DNA from 4 places in the Leptolyngbya sp. KIOST-1 genome. Region 3 is predicted to be linked to each of the others. Evidence: predicted binding sites of a transcription regulator. Region 3 holds the regulator's gene; each other region holds the start of a gene.
The links. Region 3 encodes NtcA, which controls nitrogen genes in cyanobacteria. Its sites were predicted from a motif close to TTTGTANNNNNNNNTACAAA; they were not measured.
Positions count from the first base shown of each region.

Region 1: the regulator NtcA is predicted to act here: its motif matches at 4,133-4,152, upstream of NF78_RS19895 (circularly permuted type 2 ATP-grasp protein).
Region 2: the regulator NtcA is predicted to act here: its motif matches at 4,322-4,341, upstream of urtA (urea ABC transporter substrate-binding protein).
Region 4: the regulator NtcA is predicted to act here: its motif matches at 2,438-2,457, upstream of glnT (type III glutamate--ammonia ligase).

Region 1 covers NZ_JQFA01000004.1:654,406-662,077, forward strand. Annotated here, with positions in the region: gene NF78_RS19875 (TIGR03792 family protein) at 1-106, shown strand, start outside; gene NF78_RS19880 (serine/threonine-protein kinase) at 232-891, shown strand; gene NF78_RS19885 (hypothetical protein) at 935-1,288, shown strand; gene NF78_RS19890 (alpha-E domain-containing protein) at 1,512-2,462, opposite strand; gene NF78_RS19895 (circularly permuted type 2 ATP-grasp protein) at 2,577-4,043, opposite strand; gene NF78_RS19900 (phytoene desaturase family protein) at 4,613-6,181, shown strand; gene NF78_RS19905 (transaldolase) at 6,317-7,489, opposite strand.
Region 2 covers NZ_JQFA01000004.1:262,267-269,938, reverse strand. Annotated here, with positions in the region: gene urtC (urea ABC transporter permease subunit UrtC) at 73-1,251, opposite strand; gene NF78_RS18195 (ABC transporter permease subunit) at 1,256-2,428, opposite strand; gene urtA (urea ABC transporter substrate-binding protein) at 2,925-4,232, opposite strand; gene NF78_RS33035 (response regulator) at 4,599-7,244, opposite strand; gene NF78_RS18180 (response regulator) at 7,324-7,672, opposite strand, start outside.
Region 3 covers NZ_JQFA01000004.1:1,879,387-1,887,058, reverse strand. Annotated here, with positions in the region: gene accB (acetyl-CoA carboxylase biotin carboxyl carrier protein) at 1-52, shown strand, start outside; gene pyrF (orotidine-5'-phosphate decarboxylase) at 73-798, shown strand; gene NF78_RS25255 (hypothetical protein) at 774-1,421, shown strand; gene cofH (7,8-didemethyl-8-hydroxy-5-deazariboflavin synthase subunit CofH) at 1,364-2,578, opposite strand; gene NF78_RS25245 (MoaD/ThiS family protein) at 2,739-3,014, opposite strand; gene thrC (threonine synthase) at 3,135-4,439, opposite strand; gene ntcA (global nitrogen regulator NtcA) at 4,962-5,633, shown strand; gene NF78_RS25230 (DUF3084 domain-containing protein) at 5,756-7,159, shown strand; gene NF78_RS25225 (PadR family transcriptional regulator) at 7,377-7,672, shown strand, end outside.
Region 4 covers NZ_JQFA01000002.1:2,927,007-2,934,678, forward strand. Annotated here, with positions in the region: gene glnT (type III glutamate--ammonia ligase) at 1-172, opposite strand, end outside; gene NF78_RS13030 (type 1 glutamine amidotransferase) at 288-1,016, opposite strand; gene NF78_RS31140 (glycine zipper family protein) at 1,283-2,194, opposite strand; gene glnT (type III glutamate--ammonia ligase) at 2,508-3,833, shown strand; gene NF78_RS13045 (iron-containing alcohol dehydrogenase) at 4,206-5,387, shown strand; gene NF78_RS13050 (aldehyde dehydrogenase family protein) at 5,705-7,165, shown strand; gene NF78_RS13055 (YkvA family protein) at 7,262-7,552, shown strand.

The DNA of each region.
Region 1 (7,672 bases), 1.2 Mb from region 3:
GGCGGAGCTAGACGCCGTTGAGCAACGGTTTGACGAGGCCGTGGAGTTTCCCTACCGCATGATTGATGCCCGCGAGTACCAGGTGCGGCGCTATCCCTCGACTTGAAGCTGAACGTCCGAGGCGATCGCCCTGGCGGCTGATCAGCGCCCCCATCAGCCCCTGATCTGGTCACAATTAAGACTTGGCAACACGACTGGGCTGATGGCGAGTTTACTGGCACATTCCTCCCTATGCTTGACCCCATTCAGGCGCTTGCCCAATGCGTTCGCAAAGGGCTGCTGCCAGAGCTGCACCTCGAAAGCCTCGATCCCCACAACCCTGTGGTGGTTCACCGGGTGCCGGTGCCCTGGCGCTGTCTGGGCACCGGCAACTATGCCGCTGTGTTTCTCCACCCCGACTATCCCGAGCAGGTGGTAAAGGTATATGCCCCGGGTCGCCCTGGTCTCGAAGCCGAGGTCGAGGTCTACCGGCGGCTGGCAGACCATCCGGCCTTTTCGCGCTGCTACCTCAGCGAAGCGCCGTTTTTGGTGCTCAAGCGCCTGCATGGGGTAACGCTGTACGACTGTCTCCACCGGGGCATTGCCATTCCGCCCCAGGTGATTCGCGACATCGATGCTGCCCTCGACTACGTGCGCAGTCGGGGTCTGTTTCCCCACGATGTCCACGGCCGCAACGTCATGCAGTGCGAAGGGCGGGGCCTGGTGGTGGATGTGTCTGATTTCTTGAATTCTCAGCCCTGCCGGGCCTGGCAGGATGTCAAGCGCGCCTACTGGTGGATTTACCGACCCTTTTTTCTGCCCCTGGGCCTGCGAATACCCTATGCTTTGCTGGACGGGGTGCGGGCTGGATACCGTCTGTTTCGTCGCCTTCTGGGCGGCGGGCTGCGTTAGCATACGGCCATAGCTGTTGAATGTATGGCCCTGCCCCATTGCTATGCTGTCGTGCCCCCGTTGCCAGGCCACCCTTGAACCCGCGGCGCTCCAGTGCCCCCGCTGTCGGCTGCCGCTCAAGGCCCACGGCCATCCGGGCATCCCGCTGCACCGCACCGAGGGCGACGAGCCCCTGTGCGCCACCTGCCTCTACGATGCCGACGACACCTGCAACTTTCCCCAGCGTCCCCACGCCGAAACCTGTACCCTGTATCGGTCAGTAAACGCCGCCAAAGATTTGGATCTGCCGTCACCCTCTCCAGGGCAGCAGATTGGTTTTTGGCTGCGCAACCACCGAGGATTAATTGGTCTGATTGGGCTATTGCTACTGAGCCTGGCGATTGTGCTGGTGAATTGAAACGTTAGTTCTCAACTCTAATCTGGGTCCTTCAGCCAGTATTACAATATAAAGTAGGGTATCTTAATGCCTTGGTGCAATTTAAAAAAACTACTCCTCACGGCTAAAAAATGGGCAAGGGGGTGGCTATGGACAGCGCATTCCGTCTAGTCACGCCAGTGTTGGCGGCTGCACTGGTGACAGTGATAGGGGTTCCTAAGTTGATGCTGTATGGCTGCCGTGGCTAGGACACTGGCTCCAGGGCAAAAAAGTCAGCAAAGATTTTTTCGCTGACGGTGTTGAGACGGGTTTGCAGGTTGTCGAGAAATTCGTGCAGCCCCTGCTGGGTGATTTCTTCAATGGTGAGGTAGTCGAGTTCGGAGCGCAGGCGACCGAGGGCGCGATCGCTGCCCGTGCGCCAGGTACCCGCTGGGGTGCCCGAAATGCAGTGCAGCGATCGCTCTGCCTCCAGCAAACAAAACTGAATCGACCGCGGAAACTCCCGATTCAAAATCAAAAACTCGGTCACCCCCCTAGGGGTAATCCGGTACTGGCACTTGCGGTACATCTCGTAGGCGCTGGCTGACTTCAGCAGGGCAATCCACTGTAAATCGTCCAGGGGAGAGCCCACGTCAGTGACCGAGGGCAGCAAAATGTAGTACTTGACGTCGAGGATACGAGCGGTTTTGTCGGCTCGCTCCAGCAACCGCCCCAGCTGACCAAAGTGCCAGCCCTCGGTGTGGGCCATGGTGGCATCCATCACCCCCGCAAACAGGTGGCTGGCCATTTTGACTTCGGGGAAAAAGTTGTGCAGCTCCGACAGCAGGCCCACGTCGGCGGCCTCATTCACCATCAGGTAAAACGAGTTCACCTGCTCCCACATCTCTGACGAAATCACCTCTCGCACCGATCGCGCATTTTCCCGCGCCGACCTGAGGCAGGAAATGATCGAGTTGGGGTACTCGCGATCGAAGGTCAAAAACCGCAGAATATTCTCCGCCGTCGGTTCACCGTAGCGCGCCTCAAACATGGCCTGATCGCCCGTAGTTCGCACCAGGGGCTCCCACTGCTGCTCCATGCCAGGGGGCGCATCCAGCAGCAGGTTCAGGTTGACATCCACAAAGCGGGCGACGTTTTCGGCCCGTTCAACGTAGCGGTTGAGCCAGTAGATGGAGTCGGCGACGCGGCTGAGCATAGTGGTAAAGGGTGGATGGGTGGGAGGGTGGATGGGTGGATGGGTAGGAGGGTGGATGGGTGGGTGGGGCAGCTACTTTTCTGCGTCCACCCATCCACCCGTTCACACCCTCAACTATGTTGAGGTCGGCAGCTGGGCGTTGGGGTCGACCGATCGCACTACCCAGGTGTCTTTGCTGCCGCCGCCCTGGGAGGAGTTGACCACCAGGGAGCCGCGCTTGAGGGCGACGCGGGTGAGGCCGCCGGGATTTACATAGATATCCCGGCCGTAGAGGATGTAGGGGCGCAGGTCCACGTGGCAGCCCTCGAAGCTGTCGTCGATCAGGGTGGGAACTCGCGACAGGCAGAGGGTGGGCTGGGCGATGTAGCCCCGGGGGTTGGCGCGAATGCGATCGCCGAATTCCGCCCGCTGCTCCTCGGTGGCGTGGGGGCCGACCAGCATGCCGTAGCCCCCCGAGGCGTTGGTGGCCTTGACCACTAGCTGATCGAGGTGGCTGAGGACGTGGGCCTGCTGGGTCTCGTCTTCGCACAGGTACGTGGGCACGTTGGGGATGATCTGGTCTTCGTCGAGGTAGTAGCGAATCATCTGCGGCACGTAGGCGTAGACCAGCTTGTCGTCGGCGACGCCGGTGCCGAGGGCGTTGGCCAGGGCCACTCGCCCCGCCCGGTATACCTCCATTAGCCCTGGTACCCCCAGCAGCGAGTCGGGCCGAAAGGCCAGGGGATCGATAAAGTCGTCGTCAATGCGGCGGTACATCACATCGACGCGCTCCAGGCCCTTGGTGGTACGCATTTTCAGGTAGCCATCTGACACCACCAGGTCACGCCCCTCCACCAGTTCGGCCCCCATCTGCTGGGCCAAAAACGAGTGCTCAAAGTAGGCCGAGTTGTACATGCCCGGCGTCAGCACCGCTACTCTGGGGTTGTCAAGCGCCTCTGGGGCCAGGTTGAGCAGAGCCTCCAGCAACTGGCTGGCGTAGTCGTCCACCGCGGCAATGTCCATGGCCGCAAACAGGTGGGGGAAGGTATTCTTCATCACCCGTCGGTTTTCGAGCACGTAGGAGACGCCCGAGGGGCAGCGCAGGTTGTCTTCCAGCACATACCAGCTGCCGTCCTTGTCGCGCACCAGGTCGGTACCGGTGATATGGCACCAGATGTTGTTGGGCGGGTTGAGGCCCATACAGGGCTTTAGAAAACCGGGAGCGCTCTCGACCACGTGGCGCGGTACCACCCCGTCGTTGAGAATTTTTTGCTCGTTGTAGACGTCGTGGATGAAACAGTTGAGGGCGTAGATACGCTGCTTGAGACCTTTTTCAATCCACTCCCACTCGTGGCCGGGCACAATGCGCGGAATCACGTCGAAGGGAAAAATTCGCTCGGTGCCCTGGTTGTCGCTGTAGACGTTGAAGGTGACCCCCAGCTTAAACAGGGTATTTTGCACCGCCTGCTGCCGCTGCTGTAGCTCCACCAGCGCCATATCGTTGACCCGCCGCACCAGCAGTTCTGCCTCTGGGCGAGGCTGGCCTGGCTTCAAAAAAAGTTCATCGAAGAAATCGCCGGGGTCGTAGGCGTCAAATAGCACCAGGGGTCTCCTAAAACTAGAACTTGGGAGTGGGCGCTGTGGGTACAGTGCCACAGGCTTTGATCATTACCGGGGAGAGTCGCTTCAAAGCTGTAGTTTACGATACGAATTTACGAGGCCAGGGCATTTCCAGCGAGGTTTAAATACCCTGGCCCTACCCCATTGGATTGGGTTGGGCTGGGGAGCAAGCGCTGTTGGTTATCGCCGTTTCCAACGGTCCCTGCCCATCGATTGCTGCCAACCCGTCGCCCCTTTTCGTTGGTAGAAAGATTTATTTTCTTGTCTATTGCAATCGTTTTTTATCGTTTTTCTGCCCGTTATGAAGCCAGGATTGATGATTTAAACAGGGCTCTGAACAGCATCGTCCGCACTGGGGGCTGTCATCAATCAGGCCTTTGCAGGCTCAAAGACCAACGGTCACAGCGCCTGGTCTGTTGTTTGGGATGGGCGTGAAACGCTGATGGTCAAAATCTTTTGGCCAAAATTGATGGCACGTCCGGTTGCTTAAGCCATAGCGGGGATCATCTTAGATCCTCACCGATCGCTGTATCTACAGGGAGAATTGCGCCATGGAACGGTTTGACTACATCGTTTTGGGGGCAGGTCTGGGGGGGCTTTCGGCGGCGGCCTGTCTGACGCGCCAGGGCTACCGAGTCGCCGTGCTCGAACAGCACTACCTGCCTGGGGGCTGCTGCCATACCTTTGACTACGGCAACTTTCGATTTTGTGCCGATGTGCACTACATTTCCCAGTGCGGACCGGGGCAGGCGATCGCCCAATTCCTGGACTACATTGGCCGGGAGGTCACTTTTAATTCCCTCGATCCCAACTGCATCGATCGGGTGATTACTCCGGCGGTGGATTTTGCCATTCCCCTGGGGTGGGAGACCTTCCGCCAGCGCCTGCTGAACCAGTTTCCAGCGGACGCGACCCCCATCAACCGCTACTGCGATGAGATCAAGCACCTCCACCACGACATTCGCCAGCTAGGCCAGGAGGTGCGCTGGTACGACCAGCGGTGGCACGACTGGCTGAAGCTACCCAAGTATTTCAATCTGTTTCAAAAGCGGCTCTGGACGCTGCAGGACCTCTACGACCACGTGGGCATGCCGCTCAAACTCCAGGCCCTGCTGGCCGGACAGAGCGGGGACTATGCCCTGCCACCCGAGGAGATTGCCCTGATCACCCACACGGCGCTGGTCTGGGACTATTCGGAGGGCGCGTACTACCCGAAGCACCACTTTAAGGGCTTTGTAGACACCATTGTTGAGGTCATCCTGGCGGGGGGTGGCACCGTGCGCTACATGGCCCCGGTGGAGCACATCGAGGTGCGCGATCGCCGGGTGCAGTGGGTGACGGCGGGGGGCACCCACTACGAGGCGACCCATGCCTACATCAGTGACCTCGACCCCAAGCTGACAGTGGAGTTGATGCATGGAGCCGAACTCAGCCCGACAGAGCGGCAGCGTCTCACCCAGTACGAGTATTCCGCCAGCGCCTTCAACCTCTATCTGGGCCTCAGCGATCGCTTTGACCCCACCCACTACGGCCTCGGCAACTGGAATATCTGGTACTACCCCACCGGGGATCTCAACCAGGAATACCGGCGGCAGCTGCAGGGTAACCTCGATCGCCCCTGGATCTTCCTCTCCTGCCCCACCCTCAAATCCTCCGCGCCGGGCATGGCCCCCGCCGGGCACCACGTGCTCGAAATTGCGACGGTGTGCCCCTACGAGCCCTTCAAGCAGCTGCGCGAAAGCGATCCTGCTGCCTACAAGGCCAGAAAACGGGAGGCGTACAAGGCGATCATGACCAGCGTGCGTGACCTGATCCCCGATATCGATCGCTACATTCGCATGAAGGTCTACGGCACCCCCACCACCAGCGAGCACTACCTGGGCCAGCCCCAGGGCAATATCTACGGGGCCAAACTGGTGCCCCGGCAGGTAGGCCTTAACCGCCTGGGGTACCACACCGAACTGCCCAACCTGTTTTTGGTCGGGGCCAGCGCGGGCTACCCCAGCGTGCCCGGCGTGATTGGCAACGGCATGGACGTGGTGGAGCTAGTCACTGGGGAAACCGTGCGGCGATCGCCCGCCAAAGCTGCGGTTGAACCACCGCTATCGATGGCTCGGTAGTCGGCAGCGGGAAGAGGAGGCGGTGTGCGGTGTGCAGTAAACGGCTTGCGGCCAGCGGCCTACGGTGCAAAGTAAACCGCAGACCTTGCACCGTACACCCTGCCAAACCCCTGGCGCCCGTCAGCCTGGTTGAGCCTAGGCCACCTGGAAGGCCGCCCCCAGGCCCGCCCCGATTTCCGCCGGGGAGAGCTTGCCGTCGTGGTCCAGGTCGAGGGCGTCGAACACCGCATCGGTGCCCAGCCACTCCTCGCGGGTGATAAACCCGTCGCCGTCGAGGTCGTAGGCCTTAAACAGGTCGTCGCGGGCGTGGGTGATGCGCTCTTCGCCCTGGGTGAGTTGGGTGAGGCGAGTGGCCAGCAGATCTTCCAGGGTCTCGAGCGCTTTGCTAAAGCCTTTGATGCCCTCGTCCAGCTTTTCGGAGGCCATGCGATCGCCTTCGTGCATGGACCGAAAGGTCGCTTCATCCATGGAGATCTTCTCGATCTCCATGGATGAAGCCTTGGCGGGGTCGAGCTTGCGGGGCAGGTCGGCCTGGGTGCTGTCCAGCTGCGCCAGCAGCTGGGGCGAAATGGTGAGCAGATCGCAGCCCGCCAGTTCGGTAATTTCGCCAATGTTGCGGAAGCTGGCCCCCATCACCTCGGTCGGGTAGCCAAACTTTTTGTAGTAGTTGTAGATCTCGGTCACCGACACCACGCCGGGGTCTTCGTGGGAGGGGTAGTCTTCGCGGCCCGTGTCTTTTTTGTACCAGTCGAGAATCCGGCCCACAAAGGGAGAGATCAGGGTGACGCCTGCCTCAGCACAGGCGATCGCCTGGTGAAGGCCAAACAGCAGCGTCAGGTTGCAGTGAATTCCTTCTTTTTCCAAGATCTCGGCGGCCTTGATGCCCTCCCAGGTGGAGGCAATCTTGATCAACACCCGCTCTGGGGTAATGCCCAGCTTGTCGTACTGGCCAATGATCTCCCGCGCGGTGGCCACGGTGGCTTCGGTGTCGTAGCTGAGACGGGCATCGACTTCGGTGGACACCCGGCCCGGAATGATGCTGAGAATCTTGTGGCCAAAGGCCACCGCCAGGTTTTTGAAGGCCAGGTTGGCGATATCTTTATCTGAGGCACCCGCTCCGGCATCGACCTTGGCCTTGAGCAAGGTGCCATCGACGATGGACTGGTAGTGGGGGATCTGGGCCGCCGTGGTAATCAGCGAGGGGTTGGTGGTGGCGTCGCGGGGGGTAAATTTTTCAATGGCTTGAATGTCTCCGGTGTCGGCGACTACGACGGTCATCTGTCGGAGCTGCTCTAACAGGCTGGCCATGGGTTTCTCCTGAACATTGAGGGGCTAGGGGGCGTTTATGTGTTGCCCACATTCTAAACAGGGGATCTGAGGCAGGTATTAACCCTTAATTAAAGCTACCGGGCCGTTACAAAACATTGCGTGTCCCCTGAACAATTCCCAAAACCTTACGGTTTCTTAAGGGTTCAACCGCCGGGGCGGGGG
Region 2 (7,672 bases), 1.6 Mb from region 3:
CCGATGAAGACCGTGGGCACGTGGGATCCTTATGGGTGCCCGGTGGGGTCCAGGGGGGTGTCGGGACCCACGCTACTTTTCGGCGAACTCGGGGGTTTCAGAGGCTGCTACGGGTTCGGGGCTGTCGTCGAGGTAGGGCAGGGTGGTGGGGGCGATGCCGAGGGCTTTGCTGACGGTGGAGCCAAAGGTGCGGCGTCCCCAGCCGATGATGCCGTCGGGCAGGGCGGTGACCACGATCAGGAACAGTGCCCCCTGGAAGAACAGCCACACGTCAGGGAAGCGCTCGCTGAGCAGGCTGCGGGCCATATTCACCAGTACCGCGCCCAGGATGGCCCCGACCAGGGTGGCCCGACCGCCCACGGCCACCCAGATCACCATCTCGATGGAGAAGGCGATGTCCATGGCCTGGGGAGAGATGATACCCGACTGCACAGAGTAGAGGGCACCGGCAACCCCGGCGATCGCCCCGGACACCGCGAACACCAGCACCTTAAAGGCGGTCGGGTCGTAGCCGGAGAAGCGCACCCGGTTTTCGTCGTCGCGGATGGCCACCAGCATGCGGCCAAAGCGCCCGCTGGTCAGCCAGCGGCAGAGGGCATACATGGCCACCAGGGCAACCACCGTGGCGATGTAGAAGAACATCCGCATTTCGCCAGAGCCCACCCGTTGGCCCAGAAACGTCGTGGTGGAGGTGGTGAGGCCGTTGGTGCCGTTGATCAGCTCCTGCTGGCCGTTGAAAAAGTTGAAAAACACCACCAGGGCAGCCTGGGTGAGGATCGAAAAGTACACGCCGCGAATGCGGTTACGGAACACCAGGTAGCCCAGTAGCCCCGCCACGATCGCTGGAATCAGCACGATCGCCAGCAGCGTAAAAGGAAACGAGTTGAACGGCTGCCAGAACCAGGGCAGCTCCCTCACCCCGTAGAGGCCAAAGAATTCGGGGATGCTGCCCTCCGGCAGGCTGTTGAGCTGGAGGAACATGGCAAAGGCGTAGCCCCCCAGGGCAAAGAAAATGCCGTGGCCCAGGCTCAGCAGTCCGGTGAACCCCCAGATCAGGTCGATACCCAGGGCGACGATGCCCAGGGCCAGAAACCGCCCCAGCAGGTTCAGCCGGAAGGGGGTGAGAAACAGGGGCAGAATCACCACCAGGATCAGGGCAACCGCTACAACAGCGATCGCCTCGATCACAAACTTGCGCTTCTGGCTGGCCTTAACCGCCCGGCGCGGCTGCATAGTTGCTTCAGTCGTCATTGGTCTACAGCTCCACTGCTCGACCCTTCGGCGGGAACAGCCCGGCGGGCCGCACCTGCAGGAAGGCAATAATCAACGCAAACACCATCACCCTGGCCATACTGGTAGTGGCAAAGAAGGTGAAGAAATCGATGAACGGCTGGAACGCTGCTGCCGGGGGGAACATCGTCGCCAGGGTGCCCGACCCGACCAGGTAGACGACCGTGCCGATCACCAGGGACGCCACAATGCTGCCCACCAGCTTGCCGACACCGCCCACCACCACCACCATGAAGGCGTCCACAATGTAGTTGCTGCCCAGGTTTGGCCCCACAGCGCCCAGCATGGTGACGACGCAGCCCGCCACCCCCGCCAGTCCAGAGCCCAGGGCAAAGGTGATTGCATCCACCTGTCCGGTGGGGATACCCAAACAGGCGCTCATACCCCGGTTTTGAGTCACCGAGCGAATCCGCAGCCCCCAGGCGGTGCGGTTCAGGAACCAGTACACCGCCAGCACGCAGAGCGTGGTCAGCAAAATGATGAACAGGCGCGCCATGGGCAGCTGAATCCCAGTTCCCAGGGATATGCTGCCCCGCAGCCAACTGGGCGAGGCCACATTCACATTGCGGGCCCCAAACCAGGGCCGAACAAACTGAGCGCTGGCGGCATTGCCAATCCAGATCCAGGTGAGGAGCGCGATCGCCGCCGACAGCAGCACAAACACCGGGTTGGCCCAGGCTCTGATCTGCTCCCAGTTGGTGTAGCGGGTCAGCACCCAGCGCCCGCCCACAAACAGAACGGCAAACACCAACAGCCCCAGGGCCATGGGCCAGCTAATACTGCGAATGGTCTGGATCAAAATCAGACTCACCCCCCAGGTGGCCAGCAGCGTCTCCAGGGGCCGCCCGTAGAGGTGGCGAATCACGGTGCGCTCTAGCAGCAGGCCCAGGGCCGCCGCCACCAAAAACGCCAGGGGCAGCGCCGCAAAAATGTAGAGGTCGGGGGCAACCCCGCCGATGCTCTGGGCCGCGTTCTGCACCACAAAGGTGGTGTAGGCCCCAAACATCATCAACTCACCGTGGGCCAGGTTAATGACCCCCATCAGACCAAACACAATCGCTAAACCCAAAGCCACAATCAACAGCACCGCGCCGATGCTAATGCCGTTGAATAGGCCACTAATTAAGCCTTCTATCACTGGTTTTACCGCTCAGAAAACAATACGCCAACGGTCATCCAACGCCCATCTCAGTAAAAATCAGCCTCATTGTAGAGGCGACAAGCTCCTCCAAAATGCTCTTTTTGAACATCCGCCTGGCCAGCCTCTGAGTCATTGATCCATATCCTGAAAAACCTGAATCAACCTCAACTTAAATCCCTAGGCTGTACGCCTAAACCCTCGAAACAACCTACCTAAAAGCTTTTTATGGACTGCATCGATCTAGGTCAGGGGTTAAATTTCGGCAATTTGTTACTGAGCTAATAAGCCACAAGATAGTCAGATTTATTTCAGGATGCAGGCCATCTGTCGTTCGTCAGGCAGTCCCCACCCGAATAACGCTATGAGCATGGTCCTGAGACTGCCTGCTTAGGGAAAGAGCCCGAATTCAACCTTTAAAAATCGAGCGAGGACACGGCTTGCAGCATCCTCGCTCGATTCCCATCCTTAGCAGGTGCTCAGGCAGAAGGCAGACCTAGATCTCGAACCGCTCGCCCTTGGCCGGGTCGGACCAGTCGCAGCCAAAGCCCGTGGTCTCGGGCACAAACTGGTTCCAGGGCTCGGGGTCGATGGGGCCATCGGTGGCCCAGAGGATGTCGAACATACCGTCTTCCTGGATCTCACCAATCCGCACCGTCTTAGACAGGTGATGGTTGGGATTCATGGTCACGGGGCCTTCGGGAGCATCCATGCTCTGGCCGTAGGCCGCTGTCCGCACTTCGGGAATGTCAAAGGTGCCCGCTGCTTCCACCGCCTGCTTCCACAGGTAGACCATGATGTAGGCCGCTTCCATGGGGTCGTTGGTGACGCGATCGCTGCCAAACTCTTCCTGGAAGGCAGATACCCACCGCTCGTTTTCGGGGGTGTCCACGGTCATGAAGTAGTTCCAGGAGGCCAGGTGCCCGGTCAGGAACTCAGTCCCGATCTGGCGCACTTCTTCCTCGGCCACGCTGACGGACATCACCGGGTACTGATCCGGCCCCATGCCTGCGCCCTGGAGCTGGGTGAAGAAGGCCACGTTGCTGTCGCCGTTGAGGCTGTTGAAGATGACGCCGCCGTTGGGCAGAGCCGCCCGGATGCGGGTGATGATCGGGGTGACCTCAGTGTTGCCCAGGGGCAGGTAGTCCTCGCCCACGGTGTTGCCGCCCCGGGCCGCCAGCTGCTCTTTGATGATGGTGTTAGCGGTGCGGGGGAACACGTAGTCAGAGCCCACCAGGAAGAAGTCGGTGCCCTTGTTCTCCAGCAGCCAGTCCACGGCGGGCTCAATCTGCTGGTTGGGGGCGGCCCCAGTGTAGAAAATGTTCTGGGAGCACTCCTGGCCCTCGTACTGCACCGGGTACCACAGCATGTGGTCCTTCGATTCGAACACGGGCAGCACCGCCTTGCGGCTGGCGGAGGTCCAGCAGCCAAACACCACGGCTACCTGGTCCTGGTCAATTAGCTTTTCAGCCTTCTCGGCAAAGGTGGGCCAGTCGGAGGCTCCGTCTTCTACCACGGCCTCGATCTGGCGGCCCAGCACACCGCCTGCCTCGTTGATTTCTTTGATGGCCAGCTTCTCAGCATCGACTACGGTGGTTTCGCTAATGGCCATAGTGCCGCTGAGGGAGTGCAGAATGCCCACTTTAATGGTTTCCCCGTTCGCCGCTGCGGTATCGGTCCCGCCCTCAGTGGTACCGGTGCCGGTGGTCGTAGTGGTGCCACCGCAGGCCTTTAACAGCATGGAGGTGCCCAGGGTAGCCGATCCGTACACTAAAAACTTGCGTCGATTAAATCGCGTGACCATTCAACCTCTCCTGACTCGTTAACAAAAACGCGTAACCGAAAGTCCACGTAGACCGTCAGAGTGAATATTAGGAGCAGTAACCGGCAGCAAATGTAGTCTGGGATACCAAATGACCCAACGTTTCTGTAACATTCCAGGGAGAACAGCCCAATTGTCATCAATCCTGGGGCTGAGTTCAGACGTTGGCTGGGTTTTGGTGTGGCCCGGTCAGGGGGAGGGCGGCGGGTGATGATGCCGTTGCTACCTAAGCTAGGGAGGGCGACAGGGGAGCCCTTGGGGAGTGCTTTCTGCCGGCACCCAGGGCAGGTGGAGACTAACGCTGGGGCAGGAGGTGCGTCAATGGCGTATCAGTGCGCCCCAATCTTCCTAGCCGGAGGATTTCGCATCTAGGAGGAGGCTGATTTTGTTGAGCAGCCGGGGCAGTTCAATGGGTTTGGTGTCGTATTCGTCGCAGCCGATGGCCAGGGCCTTTTCGCGATCGCCCTGCATGGCGTGGGCGGTGAGGGCAATCACAGGAATGCTGGCGGTTTCAGCGTTGGCCTTCAGCTTTTGGGTGGCTTCCCAGCCGTCCATCACGGGCAAGCTCATATCCATCAACACAATGTCGGGGCGATGGGTGGCGGCCATCGAAACGCCCTCCAGTCCATCCGCCGCAGTGAGGACCTCATAGTCCATTCGGCGCAGGCGGCGAGAGAGCATATCCCGGTTCATCTCGTTGTCTTCTATCAGCAGCACCTTGATGCGGCCAGGCGGGGCAGAAACAGAATGCTGCCAATCGTCCCCCTCCCCTTGCTCTTGGCGCAGCCGCGCCGCTTCTGCCTGAATTTCTTGAAAATACGCACTTTGAGTAATGGCAGCCACCTCCTGAACCCGCTTGGCCTGGTCAATCTCAACCTTGAGTTCATTGACCTGCCGTTTGAGGGCCAACTCCTTCAGCTTGCGTTGGGTAACATCTTCGACAATGCCTTCGAAGTAGAGCAACTCGCCATTCCCGCCCCGCACGGCTCGCACACTCTCCGACAGCCACATCATGTCACCATCTTTGCGATAGGCCTGATACTCGTAGCCGGTCATCTGTCCGCTGGACTCAACCTGCCGGATAAACTCCTGGCGCCCTTCGGGGTCCACGTAGATTTGATTGCCGATTTCAGTTACAACGGCCATCATTTCGGCCGCCGAATCATAGCCATGGATACGGGCCATGGCAGGGTTAACACTGAGAAAGTGCCCGTCCGGGGTGGACTGAAAGATCCCCTCCAGGGCATTCTCAAAAATGCTGCGATATTTTTCCTCGGCCAACCGCAGGGCATCTTCGGCCTGTTTCCGCAGGGTAATGTCGACCATGGCGCTGAGCACCGTCGCTTCGCCGTTATAGGTGAGCGGCTGAAACGACGTCGTGGTCCACAGGGGGCTACCGTCGGCCCGTTTGCACTGCAGCTCGTAGTGCTGAATGGACTGGCCCTGCTCCAGGGTGGCGCGCAGGCGTTGATAGTCCTCCTGATTCAAGAAAAAGTCTTGAATGGTGCAATTGACCAGCGGCTGATCGTCACAGCCAAACGTGGCCCTGGCGGCCGCGTTGCTGTAGAGCACCACCCCATCGTCCCAGCGCCAGGTGAGGACCGGTACCGGAGTGGCCTCGGCAATGAGCTGCCTGGCCAGATACATGACCCGCTGATCCCGCAGGCGCTTCTTCTCCAGGGACGCCATAATCTTGGCCCGCAACAGCACCGGCTTAAACGGCTTTGAGAGAAAATCTTCGGCTCCCATCTCGATGCAGCGCACCACATTGTCGATCTCGTCCAAAGACGAGATCATAATCACCGGAATGCTCTGCCAGGTGGGGCTCTGCTTGAGGTGGATGAGCACCTCAAAGCCGTTCATCTCCGGCATGATTAAGTCGAGCAAAATCAGGTCGTAGCTGGCGTTGTGAAGCAATTCCAGGGCCGCTTGGCCATGGGCTGCGATCGTAACGGTAAAGCCCTGATACTCCAGCTGCCGGGACAGTAAATCACGATTGGTCTCGTTGTCGTCAACGATGAGGATGTGCCCTCCCTGGCTGTTTTGATCCTCAATGGGGTCGTAACGGAGAACCTGCAGGGTGGTTTCGGCCTGCTTAAACCAGGCGGATTCGGCTCCGCTCTCTAAGGTCAATTCGTTGGCGTCGAGCTGGTTGGGATTGATGAGTTGGAGTTGCTGTCGCGACAGATTGACAATGTCATTGACCATGCTGAGCAACTGCTGGGCCGCCCGGTGAATGCGCTGTAGATCGGCCTGAATGTTGGGGTCGGCCTCTTCGAGCAGCAGCTCGCAGTAGCCAATGATTGTGCTGAGGGGCGTCAGCATCTCCAGGCGAATGGTTGCTCCAAAGGAGTTAATATCGCTCCGAAATTGGCCCACGTCTAGCTGAGTCGGGTCCAGGATGACGTTGGCAAGGGAAAGCAGTTGGGTGCCGCAGGTGTAGATATTTTTAAGGTCGGTGGCCAGAGCTGAGTGGGGTTGACCCTTGAGTTCCTCCAGCAGCATTTCGCTGTAGCCAATGATGGCGTTCATGGGAGTACACAGTTCGTGGCGGAGGTGGCTCAAGAGCGCCCGCTGCACCCGCTTATCCCGGAAGGGCAGGGTATCTTCGGGGGGGGCGGAGGGCTGGGCGGCCGCAAGCAGCTGCTCCACTTTGTCGAGCAGTTGGGGCAGGTTGACGGGTTTGGTTTCGTATTCGTCGCAGCCTGCGGCGAGGGCTTGCTCACGATCGCCCGCCATGGCGTGGGCGGTTAGCGCAATGATGGGAATGTTCTGAATTTGGGGGTTGGCTTTGATTTGGCGGGTGGCCTCGTAGCCATCGATCACCGGCAGATCAATATCCATGATCACCAGATCGGGCCGTTCGGAGAGCGCTTTGGCGACGCCTTCTGCGCCATCGATCGCGATCGCGACCTCGTAGCCCTTCCGCATCAAACGGCGAGACAACATATCGCGATTGACGTCATTATCTTCAACCAAAAGCAGCTTGGCCATGGGGATAGAGGTGACAGAAAAGCAGGGTTAGAACAGGGTTAGAAACAGAGATTGAAGGGGCACGGGATCCAGCGAGACGCTAGGACTGTTTTCGGGAAATAGCCGTAGACGCCAGGGTGCTAATCTCGTTGAGCAGAGTTTGTCGGTCTAGGGATCCTTTTTGATAGATGCGCTCGATTTGACCATCGAGCCGACGGCGATCGTCCGCCGTCAAGTCTTTAGCCGTCAGCACAATCACAGGGATTGAGCGCCACTGGGGCCGCTGCCGCAGTTCCTCTAAAAACTCAAAGCCATCCATTTCAGGCATCATCAAGTCCAGCAGAATGAGTTCAGGCATTTGGGTGGGCATGAGTTCTAGCGCCTGCCGTCCATGGGCCGCCACCTGTACCGACCAGCCAGCTTTGGCCAGCTGGCGCTGCATCATGTCG
Region 3 (7,672 bases):
TTCTCAGCCCGTGGAGTTTGGCCAAACCCTGATGCTGGTGCGACCCGTCTAACCTTTGCCCCGGTGTAGCCCATGACCGTTGACCAGCGCATAATCGTACCTCTGGATGTCTCCTCCGCCACGGCCGCCCTGGCCCTGGTAGAGTCTCTGCCCCAGGTGAGCTTTTGGAAGGTGGGGCTGGAGCTGTTCGTCAGTGCTGGCCCCACGCTGATTGAGGCCCTCAAGGTGCGGCAGAAGCGGGTGTTTCTCGACCTCAAGTTTCACGATATTCCCAACACCATGGCTGGGGCCTGTGCGGCGGCGGGGCACTGGGGGGTCGATCTGATCACGGTGCACACCGCCGCTGGCCGAGAGGCCCTGGTGGCGGCTCAATCGGCGGCGATCGCCGGAGCGAGCGCCGCCGGCCTGGATCCTCCCGTCCTGCTGGGGGTAACCCTGCTGACCAGCATCAGCCCCAATGCCCTGGCGGAGGAACTCAAAGTTCCCCTCGGCCTGACTGACTATGCCCTACAGATGGCCCGGCTGGCCCAGGACAGTGGCCTGGGAGGGGCAGTCTGCTCCCCCCAGGAGGCCAATCAGCTGCGGCGCTTTTTGCCCGCCGACTTTACCCTGGTGTGTCCGGGGGTGCGGCCCAGCTGGGCCAGTAGTGACGATCAGCGCCGCACGCTGACCCCGGTGCAGGCGCTGCAGGCCGGGGCTACCTACCTGGTGATTGGGCGTCCCATCACCGCTGACCCCAACCCCGCCGCCGCCTTTGAGCGCATCTGCCAAGAATGTTCCACCGCGATCGCTCCCTAGTCCGTCGTCTGCTCACGGCCCTGGGAATAGGGGTGGCGAGTAGCCTGGTTTTGGGGGGTCGTCTGGGGGCCCAGGTCCCCCCCGGCCCATCTCCTCTGCGGCCTGTTAACCGCTGCCCCAGCGACCTGGAGGGGCTGACCGCCCGACTCTTGACCGATCTGCCCAGCTACGCCAATCGGGTCGCCAGCCGCACCCTCAATCTGGCGGCCCCACCGCCGCGCCTGCCTCCCCCCAGCACGGTGATTCTTGCCAGCCCACCCGACTTTACCCCCATCGAGCTGACCGCAGCGGCCGTGCCAGTCGAGGCGGCGGACGGTGACGAGGCAGGGGGGGCCGCCTCCCCGCAGCAGGTGTTTTTTACCACCCTGGAGCGCCAGTATTGGCGGGACCAGGAGGTGCTGCTGCAAAATTACCATTGGCTGTTTCTGGTGCAGCGGCCGGAGGGCTGGTACATGACCCTGCTGTACACCAGCCTGGGGGGCTATCCAGCCGCCGGGACCACGCCACGGCCCGGCAGTCTTCGCCCGCCCACCCCGCCCCAGGAGAGCAGTCAGGGGGTAACGGGTCAGGCCATCAGGCTCTGGCTGCGGGACTGCCGGGCCGCTGTGGGCGAGGCAGAGTGACGTTCCCCCATGGCTAAGGCCGTCCCTTCGGCTGGCACTGTACCGTAGAGAGTGTCCCGTTGTCGGGCCGGACGGCCCAGGCTGGCGATCGCCCCGCGCAGCTCGGCCACCGTCATAGCGGTACCGCCCTGGGCACCAGCCATCGTGGTGATATGCTCTTCCATTAGCGTGCCGCCGATGTCGTTGCAGCCCCAGTTCAGGGCGGTGGTGGCTCCGGCCAGCCCCAGCTTCACCCAGCTGGGCTGGTGGTTGACAATCCAGTTGCCCAGGTAAATGCGGGCCACCGCCATCAGCACCAGCGCGTCGGCCAGCACCGGCTGGTCACGCCCCACTCGGCGACGCAGCGGCTTGGGGGCCTCCTGCCCCACAAAGGGCAGCACAATAAACTCGGTAATTGAGGCCGACCGACCCAATTCCATCGACAGGCGCTGTAGCTGGCGCAGTTTGTCCAGGTGGGCGATCTGCTGGGCAGGAGTTTCAATGTGGCCCGACAGCAGGGTGCTGGTGGTGGGTAGGCCAACCTCGTGGGCCAGCCCGACGATCTCAAGCCAGGTGGCAGCGTCAATTTTTTCAGGACACAGCACCCGGCGCACTTCATCGTCGAGCACCTCCGCGGCGGTGCCTGGCAGGGAGTCCACTCCCCCGTCCCGCAGGGCCAGCAGCACCTCGCGGTAGCTCAACCCGTCTTGGCGAGCGATGAACTGCACTTCCTGGGGGGAAAAGGCGTGCAGGTGCAGGCGGGGATACCTGCCTTTGATCGTTGCGGCCAGCTTCAGGTAATAGCGTAGGGAGCTGCCGTTGATCTGGGCGGCGGGGTTGAGTCCGCCCTGCATGCAAATTTCGGTCGCCCCCACGCCTACGGCCTCAGCAGCTTTTTCGAGGATGGGGGAAAAATCGAGCCAGTAGGCCCCCTCAGTTTGGGCGTCGCGGCGAAAGGCGCAGAAGCTGCAGTGCTGCTCGCAGATATTGGTGAAGTTGATGTTGCGGTTGACCACGTAGGTTACCGTGTCTCCCACCTGGCGCTGGCGCAGGGTGTCAGCCGTGGTGCGAATGGCGGCTATGGTCTCGGGGGTCTGCTGCTGCAGGAGGGCTACTCCATCGGCGGCGGAGATGTCGTCCCCAGCCAGAGCCTGAGCGAGAATCGGTTCGATATCCATAGTTAGAGAAGGTTTCTGCCCGCAACGCCATCTCTATTGTGACGGCTGTGGATAGTGACGGCTGTGGGGCGGTGGTGCCCCTAGGTTTGGTGCGAGAAAAACGCGATCGCCCCAGCAAGGCTCAGCTCCCTGGGGCGATCGCGATTGGTCAGGCTGAGCCCTAGCCGCCAGCGACAGCGGGCACGATGCTGACTTCGTCCCCATCGCTGAGGGCGGTTTCCTTGCCGTCTAGAAACCGAATATCCTCGCTGTTGACGTAGAAGTTGACAAAGCGGCGCAGTTCGCCCGCATCGTCACAAAGCCGGGCCTTGATGCCGGGACAGCTGCTCTCCAGGTCATTGAGCAGTTCCACAATCGTGCCGCCGCTGCATTCGAGGGCAGCTTGGTTGTTGGTGAACTTTTGCAGGGGAGTGGGAATCAGTACTTTGACAGCCATAGAAGTGAAGGTAAACAGAGGGTAAGTTGAGTGCGTCGGGGAGTGGCGAAGTAGGAAGTGGTAAATGCGACGTTCAAAATGCAAAGTTTTGAACGTCGCATTTTGTAGTTACCTATCCCCCTACACCGGCACCTGCTGCCATTCCAGGCGGTCCAGGGTGCGAGAGCGCTCCAGCGCCCGCTCAAAGCTCTCGAGCTTGGGCTCAATCGTGAAGGGTTCGCCAATGTAGCCCTGCACGGCCTCCTGGGTCTTCAAGCCGTTGCCGGTAATGTAGACCACCGTAGACTCATCGGGGTCAATCTTACCGGCTTCCACCAGCTTTTTGAGCACCGCGATGGTGGTGCCACCAGCGGTTTCGGTAAAGATGCCCTCGGTTTCGGCCAGCAGCTTCATGCCCTCGACCACCTCGGCGTCGGTGACCGACTCGATATTGCCGTTGGTCTTGCGGGCAATGTCGAGGGCGTAGATCCCGTCGGCGGGGTTGCCAATGGCGATCGATTTGGCGATCGTGTTGGGCTTCACGGGCGTGACAAAATCCCGACCTTCCCTAAAGGCTTGGGCAATGGGAGAGCAGCCCTCGGCCTGGGCCCCGCTGAAGCGCACCGCCTTGTCGTCGACCAGCCCCACCTTAACAAACTCCTGGAAGCCCTTGTAGATCTTGGTAAACAGAGAGCCAGAGGCCAAGGGGGCCACGATGTGGTCGGGCAGTCGCCAGCCCAACTGCTCAGCCACTTCATAGCCCAGGGTCTTGGAACCCTCGGAGTAGTAGGGGCGCAGGTTGATGTTGACAAAGCCCCAGCCGTGGGTGTTGGCCACCTCGGAACAGAGGCGGTTGACCTGGTCGTAGTTGCCCTGCACCGCCATCACGGTGGGGTTGTAAATCAGGGTGCCCAGCACCTTGCCGGCTTCCAGGTCAGCGGGGATGAAGACGCAGCAGTCCAGCCCGGCATGGGCCGCGATCGCCGCCGTGGAGTTGGCCAGGTTGCCCGTGCTGGCGCAGGAGACCGTGGTGAACCCCAGTTCCTGGGCTCGGGTCAGCGCAACCGAGACCACCCGATCTTTGAAGCTGAGGGTGGGCATGTTGACGGCATCGTTCTTGATGTAAAGCTCTTTCAGGCCCAGACGCCGGGCCAGCCGAGTCGAGCGTACCAGCGGCGTCATGCCCGTACCTACATCGATGGGGGTGTCGGTGCTGACGGGCAGGAAATCTTTGTAGCGCCAGATCGACAGCGGCCCGGCTTGAATCGTGCTGCGCGTGACCCGCTGGCGAATGGCATCGTAGTCGTAGGCTACCTCAAGGGGGCCAAAGCAGACATCTTCACAGACGTGCTTAGCACCCAGGTCGTAGGTCTCACCACACTCTCGGCACTTCAGGTTCGAAAAGGTGGGCTGGGTAGCGGTGGAGCGTTCGATGGACTGCGTCATAGCGGATTCTCTTAGGTGGTCTGGAGCAGGTGTTTTTGACATTTCGAATTTGTTATTCAGAACCTAGCACCGAAGTCAAACCCTGGTCAAACATACCCGATTTTTTTAGTCGGGTATGTGTAAGATCCTGATGCAGAATGGTTTGACATCTTTGATCAAGTCTGTTTTGGCCAAACTCCAGTCCGTCGCGGTAGGTGCCCAAGCGCGGTTCGGTTCTGGAGCTTTCGCACGGAACCCCCTGCCGATTTAGCTCAAGCTGGACTCAGCTAACCTTTGGTGGCAGAAAAACCTCTTCGGAACACAGTAAGGTAGCCTGCTATACAAACGCCTCCTGGGCAGTTGAGGTTAAGTGATTTAAAGTCATGGAACGTTTGCATTATCTAATGTGCCAGACCGACTAAACTGCTCTATGCTTGGTGCCCAAGGTAGTCTGTACTGAAGGCCTGGCCCTGGTCTCAGCGGTGTAGGTAGCGCAGCAGTTTCATTGCAGATGCCCACGGTGATGCTCTTAGCAGAACGTTTATGGTAGTGACCCAAGATAAGCCGCTTGCCAACGTCTTTCGTCAGCTCTCTGGGGGTGCATTTCCCCCTGTCGTTGAGTCCTACGATCGGGGCAAGACTATTTTTTTCCCGGGCGACCCGGCAGAGCGGGTTTATTTTTTGCTCAAGGGCGCGGTTAAGCTGTCGCGGGTATACGAGGCCGGGGAAGAGATCACGGTAGCCCTACTGCGGGAGAATAGTGTCTTTGGTGTGCTGTCGCTGATTACAGGCAACCGGTCCGATCGCTTCTATCATTCCGTAGCGTTTACACCGGTTGAGCTGTTGTCGGTGCCCATCGAGCAGGTCGAGCAGTCCCTCGAAGAAAACCCTGAGCTGGCCCTGCTGATGTTGCGAGGGCTGTCATCGCGAATTTTGCAGACTGAGATGATGATCGAAACCCTGGCCCACCGGGACATGGGATCACGCTTGGTAAGCTTCCTGCTGATTCTCTGCCGCGACTTTGGCGTACCCAGCCAGGATGGCATCACCATCGATCTCAAACTTTCTCACCAGGCGATTGCTGAGGCCATTGGGTCTACTCGGGTGACGGTCACCCGCCTCCTGGGCGATCTGCGCCAGGAAGGTATGATCTCAATATATAAAAAGAAAATTACTGTGCACGATCCGGTTAATCTAAGTCAGCAGTTTACTTAAGCCAGCGGGGTTCGAGTCCGGGGCTGGGGCTTGACCAGCCAGGTCGACTGATTGGCAAGACTAGGGCACTAAGGTCCAAACCCATGCAGTAGAGTAAATGCAAACTCCCCTGTGGCAGGTGCATGGTTTCTGGTTACGTACTGATTTTTGCGGTTCTGATCCTGGGGGGGGTGATTGCCACCCTGGGCGATCGCGTAGGCAGTCGGGTCGGCAAGGCCCGACTGAGTTTATTCAACCTTCGCCCCAGGCAAACGGCCACCCTGGTCAGCATTGCCACCGGCAGCGTAATTTCGGCCTCTACCCTGGCGCTGCTGTTTGGGGTGAGCAGCCAGCTGCGGACCGGAGTTTTTGAACTGGGGCGGATTCAGGATGACTTGGCCACCGCCGAAGCCAACTTGGCCCAGGCCCAGGCCGCTCAGGAAAACGTCGAGGCTGATTTGGAGTCCGCCACCAGGGAGCGCCAGCGAGCCCTGGGTCGGCTTCAGGAGGTGAATGAGTCGCTCAATCGAGCCGTAGCGCAGCAGGATGCCACGGAGGAACAGCTGCGCCAAACCCTGGGCCAGCTCGACACCGTCTCGCAGCAGGCAGAAACCCTGCGGCGATCAACCGCGGCGCTGCGGGTCGATCGCGATCGCCTGCTGCAGCAGCAGGCCACCATTGGTAGCCAGATTGCCCAACGCGATCGCGCCATCGCCGAACTGGACCAGCAGATTGCCCAGCGCGATCGCGCCATCGCCGAGCGTGAACAGCTCTTGGCCAGCCTGGAAGCCGAGCAAGAGTTCCTGGAGCAGCAGGTGGCGTCCCTGCAAACTCAGTTTCAGGGTCTTTTTCGTGGCAACATTGCCCTCAACCGCAACCAGGAAATTTTGTCGGGCCAGGGGCGGGCTGAAAATCGAGCTCAGGCGGAAGAGTTTGTCACTGAATTTTTGCAGCAGGCCAATCGTTTGGTCTCCCGCGCGATCGCCCCGGGTACCTTCATTGACCAGCAAATTTTGCTGATTGGCAATCGTGAAGTCGAAACTCTGATCGATCGTCTGGCCACGGGTGAAGACTACGTGGTGAGGCTGCTGTCGGCGGCCAACTACATCACGGGTGAACCCTGTGTCCTACAGCGGGGGGAGCCCTGTATTCAGGTGTTTATCGATGCAACCCCCAACCAGCAGGTGTACGCCCAGGGCGAGCGGCTAGCGACGGTCACCCTGGACCCACCACCCTTTGGCGATCGCCAGCTGGTTGAACGGCTCAATCTGCTGCTGGCTGCGACCCAGTTTCGGGCTCGCCAGGACGGTGTCGTGAGCGATTCTCTTCAGGTGGCCGACAATCGCCCCGAAACCATTCTCAACTTTCTGGAAGCTGTACAGCAGTCTGGGCAGGCCGTCGACTTTCAGGCCATTGCGGCTAGAGACATTTTCACGGCAGGACCTGTCCAAATTCACCTGGCGGCTGTGCGCGATGGCCGCATTCTGTTTCAAACCCGTCCGGTGAGTGGAGGGCTGGAAAACGGCGGCGATCGCCCCGATTTTTGACAGCTGGTAGCGCTTGAGGATCCACCGCCAATTATCTTTGGCGGCGAATATTTAATAATGTCTAAAAAAATTTGCAGATAGTTACCATCTGCACTCACTTCGATACTGTGGGGATCACCTGTGATTAGAATTAGCCTAATCGTTAAGCGACTAATCGACTGCTTTTAACTCTGGTCTGCGTTAAGCAGACAAACTTTAATATATCTGGAGCGATCCCATGAAATTTGAGGATATTTATCAGTTCTTCGAGGATCCACCGCCCATCTACCTCAACAAAGAGCTTGCCGTTTGCTACGTGCTGTCGGTGTTGCTCCAGCAAGATTCCTACGGTACTGAGTTAATTCAGCGGTTGACTCACCACTACCCCCACTATCGCCTGTCCGACACGGTACTGTACGGGGCACTCAAGTTTTTAGAAGACGAAAATGCCATAGACGGCTACTGGAAAAAGGTGGAAGGTCGGGGTCGCCCCCGTCGTATGTACCGCCTCAACCCCGACTGGCGGTTACAAGC
Region 4 (7,672 bases), on a different contig from region 3:
GCTCGGAGCCCTGCATCATGCGATCGAAGTGGCTCAGGGGCACCACCTTGCCCTTGCAGAGCCCGTGGATATCCACAAAGCTGGCCAGGGCATACTTCACCCCCTGCTGCTCCAACCGCTGCTGGAGGGCCTGGAGTTCGGCAGAAAGCGGCTGAATATCGGGATAGACCATGACCTTTAATCCTCACAACAACCGTGACCTCCCAGCGCTGGGGAGAAAATCAACGCACTGAGCAGGCTGGACGAGGCAGGTCATCCAGCACACAGCAGCGAGCCCCTGGGCTGACTCAGGTCTGCCGCAGTAGGGAAACCGTCTGGGCGGCAGCAACGACCTGGCTATACCAGGCATTGGCTAACTTTTCGGTGAACTGGGCCGACTGCACCCAGTGCAGGATCAACTGCTCCCGTAGCTCCTCAAACAGGTGGGGGTAATGGGCCTCAATCCAGTCAGTCTTGAAGGCAATCCAGTTCATCACAATTTCGGGCGTGACCTCGGGATGAAACTGCAAGCCGTAGGTGTGACTGCCCAGGCGAAATGCTTGATTGGCGCAGACGTCATTGGTTAGCAGCAGCTGGGCTCCAGTCGGCAAGTCAAAGGTGTCAAAGTGCCACTGCATCATCGGCATGCCTGGCGGATAGTCCTGAATCCAGGCTTCGCCCGCCGCCGTTACCGGAAACAGGGGCGTAAAACCCAGTTCAGGCCTCTCGTTTTGGTAGACCCGACTGCCAAAGGCCCGAGCAATTAGCTGGGCCCCCAGGCAAATGCCCAGCACCGGCCTGCCCTGATCGTGAAATTCTTGAATTAGCTGGATTACCCGCGCCAGGTGGGGAAAGTTGTCGTCTTCACAGGCATTCATAGGGCCGCCCAGTACGATCAACCCGTCGTAGTGCCCCGCTGGTGGAGTGGGCTGCTGAGGCACCAGCCAGGTGTGCAGCCAGGCTCCATTTACCTCCAGGTAACGACCCAAAATACCAATCGGGTCGGCCTCAACATGTTGAACAATCAAAATATCCATAAGCGGGTTCAACCTGGCCTTTGGACGGACGCTCGGGGGGGTCATCGTCGTTTATCCGTAGTGGATAAGTTCGGCTGGACTGTCCCTACTGAAGCGTACTAAACTTGTTATATCAAGTTATCTCAGGATTTTTCTGGATTGGCAAGTAATTCGTTGCCCAAGTCCCTGGGCGGCAGACTTGCCGCCGAATTGCAGCTAAACAACCACCCCCCAGGAGCAGGTCTGCTCCTGGGGGGTGTGCCGTATGGCTAGCTATTGCTCAGGCTTTACAGCATATCGGCTGTGCCAGTGTCGGGCCTGGGGGGTTGGTTGCGGCCGCGATCGTCAACGTAGCTGTTGGGCTGGCCAACGTTGACGCCGTAGCCTGAGTCAACTCGGCGATCGCGATCGCCAGGGTCATTGGTCACCGCTGACTCCAGGCGGTGCCACGCATCCTGAATAGCGTGCTTGGCCTTCTCCCAGCCCAGTCGCCCGTTGCCATTGCGACGCTCGTAGTCGCGCCGCAGGTGCGGCTCCGCCTGGCTAAAGGTGAGGCCTTGGCCAGAGTAGGTGTTGTAGCCCTCGTAGCCCGTGCGGTAGGCGGGGCTGTAGTCATCGTAGGTGTAGTCCGCCTCGCGGTAGGGGCGAGAGGAGAAATTGCTGCGCCAGTAGTCTTCCTCTGCCCGGTAGCGGCTGTTGTTGCGATCGACCCGGTCCCAGGCATCGCGGCTGGCATGACGGGCGCTGTCCCAGCCCACACGGTGACCGCTATACTGCCGCTCGTAGTCTTCCCTGAGCCGAGGTTCGGCCTGGTCGTAGGTCATTCCCTGCTGGGCGTAGCTGCTGTACCCTGTGTAGCCGGTGCGATAGGCGGGGCTGTAGTCATCGTAGGTGTAGTCGGACGCAGCGTAGGGACGGTTTTTATAGTTTGTGCGCCAGTAGTTGTCTTCGATAGTGGGGTCAATTTGCTCGGCGGTGTTTTTGCCCAGGAGCCCACCAGCGACCGCACCCACAGCTGCACCCACAACAGCACCGACCGGACCACCGACCACGCCACCGACCGCCGTACCAACGACACCGGCCCCAGCGGCCCCGACTCCAGTCCCAACTGGATGGGCACCAGGCTGGCCCGTAATCGGATCAGGATTGGCGTTGGGGTTGTTTTTTGAGTTTTTAGGGACTTCTCTATCGCTTCGCATGGGATTTAAATTCCAAATTGAGAACAGCGTTTTATGCCAGTCAAAAAAGAGTTGAGTCTCAACTAAATGCACAAAACATTGCCTACAACCTAGGTTTTTTTAAGCTCAGCCGGGTCGGTAGCGGGATAGAATTTGACCCTCTATAACGGGGCTGAATTTGCTTTGGGGCAAACCGTTCTGGAGGATAAATGAAGGTATATTCCTGGCTAGAAGGACCAGTGCAGGAGAGGTCTCTTCGTTTGGCTCGTATCTACAGCTACAAAAGCGACTTCGCTCGCCTGTTTTACTAGGCTGAAACTCCCGGAGTCGTTCTATGGTCGGCATGTTAACCCAGGTCCAGAACCTGGCAGAGCGGGCAAAAGCCCTTGGGATCAAGTTTTTCTTAGTGTCTTACACCGATTTGCTGGGGGGCACCCGGGCCAAACTGGTGCCCGCCTCGCAGATCGCCGGAGTGGAAAAAGACGGCGCGTTTTTTTGCTCCTTTGCCTCCAACCTGGGCCTAGGGCCTGAGGCGGCGGAGATCGCCGTGGTGCCCGACCCCGACTCGTTGATTCAGCTACCCTGGGAACCCACCGTGGGCTGGCTGGCCAGCGACGTGTACTTTGAGGGGGAACCCTTCCCCGCTGCCCCGCGCATGGTGCTCAACCGGGTGCTGGACCAGGCGGCGGCCCTGGGCTACACCTACAAAACCGGGGTCGAGGCCGAGTTTTTCTTGCTCAGGCAAACCGAGCAGGGCTACGAGATCGCCGACCCCAAGGACACCGCCGATCGCCCCTGCTACGACCAGCTCAACCTGATGCGGCAGTTTGAGCTAATCTCAACGCTGGTCACCTACATGGAAGACCTGGGCTGGGGGCCATACCAGTGCGACCACGAAGACGCCAACGGCCAGTTTGAGCTGAACTGGACCTACTGCGATGCCAAGACCACGTGCGATCGCCATGTGTTCTTCAAATACATGGTCAAAACCCTGGCGGAGCAGCGGGGCTTTGTCGCCACCTTTATGCCCAAACCCTTCAGCCACATCACCGGCAACGGTGGCCACATCCACAACAGCCTGTGGCAGGGCGATACCAACGCCTTCGCCGAGGGGGCCGATGGGGGCGGGCTGTCTCCCCGGGGCTACCACTTCCTGGGCGGCGTGCTGGCCCACGGCCAGGGCCTCGCCGCCCTCTGCGCCCCCACCTGCAACTCCTACCGCCGCCTGGGGGCCAGCACCACCGCCAGCGGCAGCACCTGGAGCCCCCGCTACATCTCCTACGGCGGCAACAACCGCTCCCACCTGATCCGCATTCCCGATACGGGCCGGTTTGAGTGCCGCATGGTGGATGGGGCCGCCAACCTCTACCTGGCCACCGCTGGCATCCTCGCCGCCGGGCTGGAGGGGATGCAGCAGCAGACCGACCCCGGCCAGCGCATCGACGAAAACCTGTTTGCCCGCGCCGACGAGTTCCCCGACCTGCAAACCCTGCCCCACAACCTCTACGAGGCGATGGAAGCCCTGAAGCAGGACAGCCTGCTGATGGAAACCCTAGGTGATCTGGGGGCCAAGACCTTTTTAGAAATGAAAACCAAGGAGTGGAATGCCTTCAACGCTCAGGTCACCGCCTGGGAGATGAACCAATACGTGAATATTTAGGAGATTCCGTAGGGGCAAACGGTTGTTTGCCCTGCGATAGGGATGATTGGCGGGTGGTTGATATGGGTGGTGGGCAGTGCCCACCCTACAGTTGCTTAGACCAATTGCAGAGTAAGCCAATTGCAGAGAAGGACAGATTCATTAGTCGGACATAGGTTTAAACCGATGATCGGTAACTCCTTTCCGTGAGGTGAAGGACGGCGGAACGTCCTTCTCGACGGGGGTCTGGGGCCAGCGAAATGGCCCCAGCAGCAGATCTGGCTTCAACCCCAAGATCTCATGAGCATGCAGGGTTTTAAGCCACTCAAAGACAGCGGTGCATTGCTTCGCGAATGCACCCTACGGTTCCTCTTTTAAAGGGCGTAATTCTCGATGACTTCCATCTACACCTACAACTTCCCCACCCGCATTCGCTTTGGGCCGGGGGCACGGCGTGAACTCGCCGCCGAACTCACCGCCCTCGGCATTCAGCGCGTGCTGATTATCACCGATAAGGATGTGGCGCAACTGCCCTGGTTTCCAGAGCTAGAAGCGGCCCTGGCGGATTTCGGAGCCGCCACCTTTAGCGGGGTTTGGGGCAACCCGGTGGTCTCCCAGGTCAATGCCGGGATTGAGGCCTGGAAAGCCAGCGGTGCCGACGGCATTGTGGCGGTGGGTGGCGGTGCGCCCATGGATGTGGCCAAGGCGATCGCCCTGATGGCCCACCACCCCGGCCACCTGTTCGACTACGAAGATGGGGCTAGCACCCGCCCCATCGACCAGCCGATTCCGCCCATCGTTGCCCTGCCCACCACCGCAGGTACCGGCAGCGAAGTGGGCCGCAGCACCGTAATCTCCGACGACGACACCCACGCGAAGAAGATTATGTTTGACCCGCAGTTGTTGCCCAGGGTGGTGCTGGCCGACCCGGAACTGCTGCTGGGGCTGCCCGCAAAGATCACCGCTGCTACGGGGATGGATGCGCTAACCCACCTGGTTGAGGCGTTTTTGGCCCAGGGGTTCAATCCCCTCTGCGATGGCATTGCGCTGGAGGGCATTCATCTAGTGGCGCACAATTTGCAGGCTTGTGTGGACTTTGCCCAGCGGCTAAGGGAGGGGGAAGTCTTTGACGAGGCGACGGCGGCGGCGCACCTGGTGGCACGGGGGGGAATGCTGAATGCGTCGATGATGGGGGCGATCGCATTCCAAAAGGGCCTGGGTGTTACCCATTCCTGCGCCCACGCGCTCTCGACGGTCTACGACACCCACCACGGCCTGGCCAATGGCATCATGCTGCCTGCGGCGATGCGGTTTAACCTGTCGGCGGAGCCGGAGCGGTTTTTGCGGATGGCCCGGGTGGTGCAGCCGGGGGCGACCGATGGGCAGGCGTTTGTGGATTGGATTGTGGGGCTATCGGCGGCGATTGGGATGCCGACTTCGCTGGGGGCGTTGGGGGTGACGCCCGACGGGCTGGGGCCACTGGTGGCGGTGGCGCTTAAGGATGGGTGTCATCCGCTGAATCCGAGACCGGTTACGGAGGAGGATTTCTACGCCATCTACCAGGATGCCTTTTGAACACTCGGTGCGTTTTCCCAGCCAACCGTAGGGTGCATCCGCGCAGTGATGCACCACTCACGTAAATCCTCCAAATTGCAAATCCTTTGATGTTGCGGCGCACATTTTGGGTCAGAAGCCAAACCTGCCGCTGGGGGCATTTCGCAGCCCCCAGACCCCCTCGACCAGGACGTTCCGTCGTCCTGGACCTCACGGAAAGGAGTTGCTGATCATCGGTTTAAACCTATGTTCTGCCAGGTGACCTGTCCTTCTCTGCATATGTTCTGCCAGGTGACCTGTCCTTCTCTGCAATTGATGTAGATCCCGTAGGGTGGGCAGTGCCCACCATCCACCCCGCGCCAAAACCGTCATCACCGACCTACTTCACTCCCCGCAATATGGCCGACCTACTCTCAATCATCAACCCCGCCACCGAGGCGCTGATCCAAGAACTTCCGGCAGACAACCCTGCTGCCGTTGCCGAAAAATATAACCAGGCGCGGGGGGCTCAGCCCGAGTGGGGAGCGCTGCCCTTGGCCGATCGCATCTCGCCCATCCTGCGGTTTCGGGACTTGCTGGTCGAGCGGGTGGATGCCCTGGCGGCTCTGCTGACCTCGGAAACTGGCAAGCCCATCACCCAGGCCCGCAATGAGATCTTGGCTCTACCGGGGCGGATCGATTTCTTCGTCGCCCACAGCGATCGCGTGCTAACCCCGGAGCCCGTCTATGCCGAGCCCGCCCATGCCCTACCCGGCTGTGGTGCGCTGGAGGAGGTGATCACCCAAGAGCCCCTGGGGGTAGTCGCTAACATTTCGGCCTGGAACTACCCCTACTTTGTGGGGGGCAATGTGTTTGTTCCGGCACTGCTGATGGGCAATGCGGTGCTGTACAAACCGTCGGAGTTTGCCACGCTGACTGGGGGGGCGATCGCCGCCCTACTCCACGAGTCCGGCATTCCCGAGGACATTTTCATCCCGGTGATCGGCTCGGGGATGACCGGCGCTGCCCTGCTGGAGCAGCCGATCGATGGCGTGTTCTTCACCGGCTCCTACGCGACGGGGCAGAAGATCGCTGTGGCAGCAGCACTCAAACTGATCCGCCCCCAGCTAGAGCTGGGGGGCAAAGACCCGGCCTACGTATGTGCCGACGCCAATGTGGCCGTAGCGGCGGCGGGGCTGGCGGATGGCGCCTTCTACAACAACGGCCAGAGCTGCTGTGCGGTGGAGCGCATCTATGTCCACACCGATGTCTATGACGAGTTTCTGGAGGTGTTTCTGCAAACGGTGGAGGGGTTCAAGCTGGGCGACCCCACCGACCCCAACACCTACCTTGGCCCGGTGAGCCGCAAACCACAGTTGGATGTCCTCGCTGATCAGGTAGCAGATGCCTTGGCTAAGGGCGCTACCCTACGCTGCGGCGGTAAAATCCTCAATCGCCCCGGCTGGTACTTTGCCCCCACGGTGCTCACCGAGGTCAACCACACCATGACCGTCATGCAGGAGGAAACCTTTGGCCCGGTGATCGGCATTCAGCGGGTGGCCAGCGACGCCGAAGCCGTGGCTCTGATGCAGGACACGCCCTACGGGTTAACAGCGGCGGTGTACGGCACGGATCGGCAGCGGGCGGTGGACATTCTAAGCCAGCTCAAAACCGGCAGCGCCTACTGGAACTGCTGCGATCGCGTCAGCCCCCGCCTGCCCTGGAGCGGTCGCGGCCATTCGGGCCTGGGCACCACCCTCTCGCTGGCAGGGATCGCCACATTCTTGCAGCCCCGCGCCTGGCACCTGAGAGCGGGATAAGGGTTCGGCCCTCGCCCTGCCATCGGGCGGCTATCCACCAAGGGGCAACCCTGGGGTTCCGTGGCACCATAAAGCCATCGCATTCAACCTTGCCCCATGAGCTCCCCCGTACAGTCTTTTTACACCTGGTACAAGACCACCCTCGAAAATCCTAAGTACCGCTGGCTAATGGTGGGGGCAACCCTGCTGTACCTGCTCAGCCCTATCGATGTTCTGCCCGACTTTATCCCCATCCTGGGTCTGGTGGATGACGCCGTGGTGGCCTCTATGTTTGTGGGTGCCCTGTCGCAGATCGTGCTGGCAAGTTTGACCAGCAAACGGCAGTCGGGGCTGCGGCCTGATGCCCCCGACGCCGCCAACACCACTGTGGATGTGGATTTTAACTAGCAGAGATGCCCTGGTGTTGGGTGACGGCTCGCAATTGGACTGGACAGTGCAACATCTGGGCAAGCCTGACTCACCCTACGCCGCAGGAAAGAGAGGCGATCGCCCCCCAAAATCCCCAAG